Regions from separate parts of the Geodermatophilus sp. SYSU D01180 genome, predicted to be linked through region 2. Evidence: riboswitches for the same ligand, from Rfam matches in the RefSeq annotation. Region 2 holds a riboswitch; the other holds the start of a gene.
The links. A riboswitch is a leader RNA that binds a small molecule or an ion and turns the genes downstream of it on or off. The one in region 2 is predicted to bind S-adenosylmethionine.
Positions count from the first base shown of each region.

Region 1: it holds a riboswitch for S-adenosylmethionine, as region 2 does, so the genes downstream of both, ACI8AA_RS21460 (bifunctional o-acetylhomoserine/o-acetylserine sulfhydrylase) here and thrC (threonine synthase) in region 2, are expected to answer to the same signal.

Region 1 covers NZ_JBJGZH010000034.1:12,272-16,643, forward strand. The annotation lists gene metX (homoserine O-acetyltransferase MetX) at 1-742, opposite strand, end outside; gene ACI8AA_RS21460 (bifunctional o-acetylhomoserine/o-acetylserine sulfhydrylase) at 744-2,036, opposite strand; SAM riboswitch class IV at 2,081-2,197, opposite strand; gene ACI8AA_RS21465 (NAD(P)H-dependent flavin oxidoreductase) at 2,221-3,261, opposite strand; gene ACI8AA_RS21470 (acetyl/propionyl/methylcrotonyl-CoA carboxylase subunit alpha) at 3,285-4,372, opposite strand, start outside.
Region 2 covers NZ_JBJGZH010000008.1:97,111-101,482, reverse strand. The annotation lists gene ACI8AA_RS09845 (alpha/beta fold hydrolase) at 1-787, shown strand, start outside; gene ACI8AA_RS09840 (ABC transporter permease) at 784-1,656, shown strand; gene ACI8AA_RS09835 (HAD family hydrolase) at 1,764-2,585, opposite strand; SAM riboswitch class I at 2,647-2,770, shown strand; gene thrC (threonine synthase) at 2,783-4,084, shown strand; gene ACI8AA_RS09825 (cold-shock protein) at 4,307-4,372, shown strand, end outside.

The DNA of each region.
Region 1 (4,372 bases), on a different contig from region 2:
CCTGCACGGCCGCGCCGAACCGCTCCTCCAGCTCGAACGCGCTGCGGTAGGTGAGGTGCGCGATCCGCCGGGCGACGCCGAGCCCCGCGACCGGGTCGGCGCGGATCGCGGCCTGCTGGGTGGTCTGGGTGCCGATCTGGTCGGCGGTGGCCGCAGCGCCCGAGGCGAGGAAGAACAGCCCGGCCACCCGGTCGGGCAGCGCGACCGCCCACTCCAGCGCCCGCATCCCGCCCATCGACCCGCCGACGACGGCGGCCCAGCGGTCGACGCCGAGCGTGTCCGCGAGCGCCGCCTCGACCAGCACCTGGTCGCCGACGGTCACCTCCGGGAACCGCGGGCCCCACGGCCGGCCGTCGGGCGCGGTCGAGGACGGGCCGGTGGTCCCCTGGCACCCGCCGAGCACGTTGGCGCAGACGACGAAGAACCGGTCGGTGTCCAGCGCCGCGCCGGGGCCGACCAGCGACGCCCACCAGCCCGGCGTCGGGTGGCCGGGCCCCGCGGGGCCGGTGACGTGGCTGTCGCCGGTGAGCGCGTGCTCGACCAGCACCGCGTTGCCGCCGTCCGGGGCGAGCGTGCCCCAGGTCTCGTAGGCCACCCGGACGCCGGGCAGCACCCCGCCGCGTTCGAGCCGGACCGGTCCGTCCAGGTCGAGGAAGAGCCGGTCCCCGGGGGGGTCGCCGTCGCGCCACCCGCCGGTGCGCGGCGGGGTGCGGGACGCCGGGACGTCCCGCACCCCGCCCACGTCAGGCGCCCTTGGCGGCGCGGAAGCCGGCCTCGAGGTCGGCGAGGATGTCCTCGATCCCCTCCAGGCCGGCGGCCAGGCGCACGAGGCCGGGCGTGACGCCGGTGGTCCGCTGCTCCTCCGGCGTGAGCTGCGAGTGCGTCGTCGACGCCGGGTGGATGACCAGGCTGCGGACGTCGCCGATGTTGGCCACGTGGCTGTGCAGCTCCAGCGCCTCCACGAAGCGCTTGCCCGCCTCGACGCCACCGCGGATCTCGAACGCCAGCACCGCGCCCGCGCCGCGCGGGGCGTAGCGCTGCTGGGCGGCGTGCCACGGCGAGGACGGCAGGCCGGCGTAGTGCACCGACTCCACCTCGTCGTGCGCCTCGAGGAACTCGGCCACCCGCTGGGCGTTGGCCACGTGCCGCTCCATGCGCAGCGACAGCGTCTCGATGCCCTGCACGACCAGCCAGGCGTTGAACGGGCTGATCGCCGGGCCGAGGTCGCGCAGCAGCTGCACCCGGGCCTTGAGCGCGTAGGCCGGCGCGCCGAGGTCGGCGTAGACGACGCCGTGGTAGGTCGGGTCCGGCGTGGTGAAGCCGGGGAACCGGCCGCGCGTCCAGTCGAAGTTGCCGCCGTCGACGATCACCCCGGCGATCGCGGTGCCGTGGCCGCCGAGGTACTTGGTGGCCGAGTGGACGACGACGTCGGCGCCGTGCTCGAGCGGGCGCACGAGGAACGGCGTGGCGATGGTGTTGTCGATGATCAGCGGCACACCGTTGCGGTGCGCCACCTCCGACACCGCGGAGATGTCGAGGACGTCGCCCTTCGGGTTGCCGATCGACTCGCCGTAGAACGCCTTGGTGTTCTCGCGGACCAGCGACTGCCAGTTCTCCGGGTCGTCGGGGTCCTCGACGAAGGACACCTCGACGCCGAGCTTGGGCAGCGAGTGGTGCAGCAGGTTGTACGTGCCGCCGTACAGCGACGCCGAGGCGACGACGTGGCTGCCGGCCTCGGCGACGTTCAGGATCGCCAGGGTCTCGGCGGCCTGGCCGCTGGCCACCGCGAGCGCGGCGACGCCGCCCTCGAGGGACGCCACGCGCTGCTCGAGCGCGTCCTGCGTCGGGTTCATGATCCGCGTGTAGATGTTGCCCATCTCGGCCAGCGCGAACAGGTCGGCGGCGTGCTGGGCGTCGCGGAACTGGTAGCTGGTCGTGGCGTAGATCGGCAGGGCGCGGGCCCCGGTGGTGGGGTCGGGGCTGGTCCCGGCGTGGATCTGCCGGGTCTCGAAGCTCCAGCTCTGCTGGTCGGGCACGGCGCCGTCTCCTCTCGCTCGCGGAGACCCCGCGGCGCACGGAGGGCTCCGTCTTGCCGCGCGGCGGGCGCCGCGCGGCCGGCTCTTCCCCTGGGAGCACCTCGGACGGAGGAGAGGTTGCCGGGCAGCCAGCCAGGTACTTGTCGCTGCCTCTCGTGAGCCTGCGCGGAACCCTAGCGCCAGGTCAGGAGGCGCCGGGCCGGGGGTGCGCGAGAGCGGCCGCGGCGTCGTCGGCGAGGCGGGCGACGAGCTCCCCGGCGGGCAGCGCCTCGGCCAGCGCGTACGCCTGCCCGGCCCACATGCTGACCGCCTCCGGGTCGCCGGCCTGCCGGGCCGCGGCGCGCAGCGGCGTCGTCAGGTGGTGGACCTGCGGGTAGGCGGCCGGGGCCGCGGCGGTGTGCTCGGCCAGGAAGCGGTTGACCAGCCCGCGGGCGCGCCGGCCGCTGAACGCGCGGGTGAGCGCCGTCGGCCGGCCGCCCCCCAGGGCCGCCCGGTGCGCGGCGCCGGTCCCCGCCTCGGGGCAGAGCAGGAACGCGGTGCCCAGCTGCGCGGCCTCCGCCCCGGCGACGAGCACCGCGGCCACCGCGGGGCCGTCGACGATCCCGCCGGCGGCGACCATCGGCAGGTCCACCGCCCGGGCGACCAGGCGCAGCAGCGGCAGCAGCCCGTACTCGCCGGCCCCGTCCTCGTCGCGGAGGCCGCCGCGGTGCCCGCCGGCCTCGACGCCCTGCACCACCAGGGCGTCCGCACCGGCGTCGCGGGCGGCCACGGCGTCCTCCGGCGAGGTGACCGTGACCAGCACGGTGGCGCCGGCGTCGTGCAGCGCGGCGACCATGTCGGGCCGGGGCAGGCCGAAGGTGAACGACGCCACCGGCACCCGCTCCTCGGCGAGGACCGCGACCTTGGCCTCCCACGCGTCGTCGTCGGCGCGCGGCTCGCCGAGGTCCACGCCCCACCGCCGCGCCTCCGGCCGGAGCCGCTCGGCGTAGCGGCGCAGGGCGCCCTCGTCGGCGGGCGGCCCGGGGACGAAGACGTTGACGCCGAACCCCTCACGGGTCCGCGCCCGGACGGCGCGGACCTCCTCGCGCACCGCCTCCGGCGTCCGGTAGCCGGCGGCGAGGAAGCCCAGGCCGCCGGCCTCGGACACCGCCGCGGCCAGCTCCACCGTCGACGGCCCGCCGGCCATCGGCGCCTGCACGACCGGTCGACGCAGCCCCAGCACCATGCCGGGCATCCTGCGCCCGCGGCTCAGGCGGGGGTGAGCCGGGCCAGCACCTGGTCGAGCGCGACGCGGTCGCCGGGGGCGACGAGCAGGGCGACGACGCCGTCGGCCGGCGCGCGCAGCGTGTGCTCCATCTTCATCGCCTCGACGACGACCACGGGGTCGCCCGCGCCGACCTCCTGACCGTGGGAGGCCGGGGTGGCGATCACCGTGCCGGGCATCGGGCTGGTCAGCTCGGGGGCGTGCGCGGCGGCGTCCGGCCGCAGCACCGGCCGCCGCGCCCGGCGCAGCGCCCAGTCCGCGCCGCCGGCGTGCACGAACAGCGCGTCCCCGTCCTCGGCCACCCGGCAGTGCGACCGCACGCCGTCGCGCACCAGCGCCAGGCCGCCGTCCTCGGGTGCGCAGCTCAGCGGGCCGGCGTCGGCGCCGTCCAGGCCGGCCCGGGCGGCGGCGGGCGTGCCGGTGAGCGTCACCGTCCGCTGCCGCCCGCCGGCCTCCAGCCGGACGATGAACGGGGCCGACGGCGCGCCCGCGCGGAAACCGGTGGGCGCGCTCCACTGGTCGGCCGGGTCGGCGGCGGCCCAGGCGGCTAGCCACACGTGCGCGGCGGCGGCGAGGACGGCGTCGTCGGGGACGGCGGGCGGCTCCCAGGCGGCGGCGAACCGGTCGAGCAGCGCGGTGTCCAGGTCGCCGGCGCGGACGGCGGGCTCGGCGAGCAGCGCCCGCACGAACCCGACGTTGGTGGTCACGCCGAGCACCGCGGTCTCCGCGAGCGCGCGGTCCAGGGCGGCCAGCGCGGTGGCGCGGTCGGGGCCGGCGGCGACCACCTTGGCGAGCATCGGGTCGTAGTCGGAGCCGACGACGGTGCCGGCGGCGATGCCGGAGTCCACGCGGGCGCCGGCGGGCTCGGCCAGCGCCAGCACCCGCCCGCCGGTGGGCAGGAAGCCGCGGGCGGGGTCCTCGGCGTACACCCGCGCCTCGACCGCCCAGCCGGTCAGCGCGACCTCGTCCTGGGTGAAGGCCAGCGGCTCCCCGGCCGCCACCCGCAGCTGCTGCTCGACCAGGTCCAGCCCGGTGACCAGCTCGGTGACCGGGTGCTCGACCTGCAGCCGGG
Region 2 (4,372 bases):
GGGCAAGACGACCTCGCTGCGCATGCTCATGGGGCTGATCCGGCCGAACTCCGGGCGGATCACCGTGTTCGGCCACGCGGTCCGCCCCGGCGCCCCGGTGCTGTCCCGGCTCGGCTCGTTCGTCGAGGGCACCGGCCTGCAGCCGCACCTCTCCGGCCGCGACAACCTGCGCCTGTACTGGGCCGCCACCGGCCGCCCCGCCGAGGACGCGCACATGGAGGAGGCGATCGCGGTCGCCGGCCTGGGTGCGGCCATCGACCGGCCGGTGCGCCGCTACAGCCAGGGCATGCGCCAGCGGGTGGCGATCGCCCAGGCCATGCTCGGCCTGCCCGACCTGCTGGTCCTCGACGAGCCGACCAACGGGCTGGACCCGCCGCAGATCCACGCCATGCGCGAGGTGCTGCGCGACTACGCCGCCACAGGCCGCACGGTCATCGTCTCCAGCCACCTGCTCAGCGAGATCGAGCAGACGTGCACCCACGTGGTGGTCATGGCCAAGGGGCAGAAGATCGCGCAAGGGACCGTGGAGGAGATCGTCGGCACCGGCGGCGCGGTGCTGGTCGGCCTCTCCGACGACGCCGACGCCGACCGCGCGGCCGCCGTCCTGTCCGGGCTGCCCGGGGTCGCCGTCGAGCGCACCGACGAGGGCCTGGTCGCCGACCTCGGCCCCGAGACCTCGCGGGCGGCGGCGCTGCAGGCGCTGGTGGCCGCGGGCGTCGCCGTCGACCAGTTCACGCCGCGCCGCCGCCTGGAGGACGCGTTCCTGGCACTCGTGGGGGAGTCGTGACCGCGACCGAGCACGTCCAGCCCACCGGCGCCGTCGCCGGCTACCGGCCCGAGCGGACGCTGCGGCTGTCGGTCGAGCTGCGGCGGCAGTTCAAGCGGCGCCGCACGATCGGCGTCTTCGTGGCGATGGTGGCGCTGCCGCTGGTGCTCATCGCCGCGCTCCAGCTCGGGGCGAGCGAGGACGCGCAGACCAACAGCCGGATCAACCTGGTCGACGTCGCCACCGCCAGCGGGCTGAACTTCACCCTGTTCGTGCTGTTCGCGACGACGTCGTTCTTCCTCGTCGTGGTCTACGCGCTGTTCTTCGGCGACACGGTGGCCAGCGAGGCGCAGTGGGGGTCGCTGCGCTACACGCTGGCCACGCCGGTGCCCCGGATGCGGCTGCTCCGGCAGAAGTGGCTCGCGGCGCTGGTCCAGTCGGTGGGCGCGCTGCTCACCCTCGCCGTCGTCGCGGTGGTCGCCGGCGGCCTGGCGTTCGGGTTCGGCGAGATCGAGACGCCGATCGGGGTGACCCTGTCGCAGGGCGAGGGGTTCCTGCGGCTGGCCGGGATGCTCGGCTACCTCGCCGTGCACCTGCTCGTGGTCGGCACGCTGGCGTTCTGGCTGTCCACGATCACGGACGCACCGCTGGCCGCCGTCGGCGGGGCGGTGTTCACGACGGTCGTGTTCGCCATCCTCGACCAGGTCGAGCAGCTCGGGTCGATCCGCGACTGGTTCCCCACCGCGGAGGAGTTCGCCTGGACCGACCTGCTGCAGACGCCGGTCGACTCCTCGGACCTGTTCCGCGGCGTCGTCCAGTCGCTGGTCTACGCCGCCGTCTTCACCGCGCTGGGCTTCCGCCACTTCGCCCGGCGCGACGTCACGTCGTAACGGTCGCCCTACCGGGCGACGCCGCGGCCAGGAGCCGTCCCCAGCGCCGCGGAGCCCTTCCGTCGCGCCTGCGCGGACCCCTCCGGGGCCCACTCGGCACGACCCGCTCACAGGCTCGCTCGGACCGCCTCGGCCCAGCCGACGCCCATCGGCTCGGTGGTCACCGACACGTTGGGGACGGCGCCCAGCAACCCGGCCATGCCGTCGACCTCCGCGCCGTTGGCGGTGATCCACAGCCGGCCGACGGCGGGCGCCATCTCCAGGTCGCTGGCGCTGTCGCCGATCGCGACGGCGTCCGCGGGGTCGACGCCACGCCGGTCGAGGTCCCAGGCGATCGCCGCGCCCTTGGAGATGCCGCGCGGCATCAGGTGGTAGACGCGGGCCAGCTGCCCCTCCGGCGCCAGCCGCAGCCGGGCCGAGGCGGGGATCGCGCCGTTGTCCTTGAGCGTCAGCCAGCCGAACCCGCGCTCGGCCAGCCACGCGTCGACGGCGAGCGGGTCGACGAACCCGCGCAGCAGCGCGTCGCCGTCGTGCGTGGTGTGCCAGGGCGCGTGCCACTCCAGCCGGCCGGGGTGGGCGGCGCACAGCGCGTCGACGACGCCGAGCTCGGCCATCACGTCCATCGGCGTGCGGCCGGCGTACTCGGCGGGCAGCTCACCGGTCAGCTCGTGCCGTTCCCGGCCGCCCTTCCACGTCACCAGCGAGCCGAGCTCGGCTATCGCGCCGTCCGCGGCGAAGATCCGCCCCGCCTCGGTGACCTGGTCGGCGGTGCGCCCGCTGACGATCACCAGCGCGACCCCGGCGGTGTGCAGCTCCAGCAGGGCCGCGGCCGGCTCGGCCGTGGGGGAGCCGTCGGCGGCGTGCCAGAACGACCCCCGCGGTCCGACCATCGTGCCGTCGAGGTCGGTGTAGACGATGCGCGCAGCCACGGCGCCCAGCATGGCCGGGGCCGGGGGCGGTCCCGGCAGCCGGGTAGAGTCGGGCCCGTTCCACTCATCCAGAGGGGCAGAGGGACACGGCCCGGTGAAGCCCCGGCAACCGCGCTCGCGACAGCGGCGAGAGGTGCCAATTCCGTCCCGCGCGGCTCGACGGCCCGACGCGGGGAAGATGAGGAGGTAGTCGTCGCATGACCCTGACCGCTCCCGGTTCGCTCCAGGCCGACTCCGCCGCAGGCGGCCCGGTCCCGCCCAACCCCGCCCGCGGCCTCGTCTGTCGCAACTGCGGCGCCACCTTCGGCCTCATCGCCGAGCACGCCTGCGCCCAGTGCTTCGGCCCGCTCGAGGTCGACTACGACCCCGAGCTCATGCGGCAGGTCACCCGCGAGCAGATCGAGGCCGGCCCGCAGGACATCTGGCGCTACGCCGCGCTGCTGCCGGTGGGCCAGGACCCGGCCGACCGCGTCTCCCTCGACCCGGGCATGACCCCGCTCGTGCGCGCCGACCGGCTCGCCGCCGAGCTCGGCATCACCGGCGGGCTGTGGGTCAAGGACGACTCGGCCAACCCCACCCACTCGTTCAAGGACCGCGTGGTCAGCCTCGCCGCCACCGCCGCGAAGGGGCTGGGCTACCGCAAGATCGCCGCGGCCTCCACCGGCAACCTGGCCAACTCGGTGGCCGCGCACGCCGCCCGCGCCGGCCTGCCGTCGTTCGTGTTCATCCCGTCCGACCTGGAGCCCGGCAAGGTCGTGCAGTCGGCGGTCTACGGCCAGACGCTGGTCGCCGTCGACGGCTCCTACGACGACGTGAACCGGCTGACCAGCGAGCTCGCCGAGACCGACGAGTTCGAGGACACCGCCTTCGTCAACCAGAACGTGCGGCCCTACTACGCCGAGGGCTCCAAGACGATGGGCTACGAGATCGCCGAGCAGCTCGGCTGGCGGATCCCGGCCCAGGTCGTCATCCCCATGGCCTCGGGCTCGCTGCTCACCAAGGTGGACAAGGCCTGGCGGGAGCTGGTCGAGGCCGGGATCGTCGCGGACACCGAGTGGCGGGTCTTCGGCGCCCAGTCCGCCGGCTGCGACCCGATCGCCACCGCGTTCGACAACGGCTGGGACGTCGTCAAGCCGGTCAAGCCCACCGGCATCGCGAAGTCGCTGAACATCGGCAACCCCGCCGACGGCCCGTACGCGCTCGACGCCATCCGCCGCACCGGCGGCGCCGTCGGCCGGGTCGGCGACGAGCAGATCGTCCAGGGCATCCGCGACCTCGCCCGCACCACCGGCGTCTTCGCCGAGACCGCCGGCGGCGTGACCGTGGCGGTGCTGCGGCAGCTGGTCGAGGACGGCCGGCTGGACCCGAGCCGGGAGACCGTCGTCCTCAACACCGGTGAGGGCCTCAAGACCCTCGACCCGCTGCTGCCGGTGGTCGGCCCGACCCACCGGGTGGAGCCGTCGCTGCGGTCGGTCCGCTCCGCGGGGCTCATCGGCTGAGCCCCGCGGCGGGGGCGTAGCCTCGCCGGCGACGTCGATCCGGCGGGTGACATCTCCGCCGGATCGTCCCGAGTCGTGTGTCCAGGATCTCCCCACGGCGGCGTGCCTGTTGTACCGTCTCGCGCGGTCGTCAGTTCCACGCACGTGTCCGACGGGCGGAAGAGCTGTACCCCGGTCCCCGGATCACGGGGACCGTCCGCACGCACCAACGTGGGAGCACACGTGGCACAGGGCACCGTGAAGTGGTTCAACGCCGAGAAGGGCTTCGGCTTCATCGCCGTCGACGGC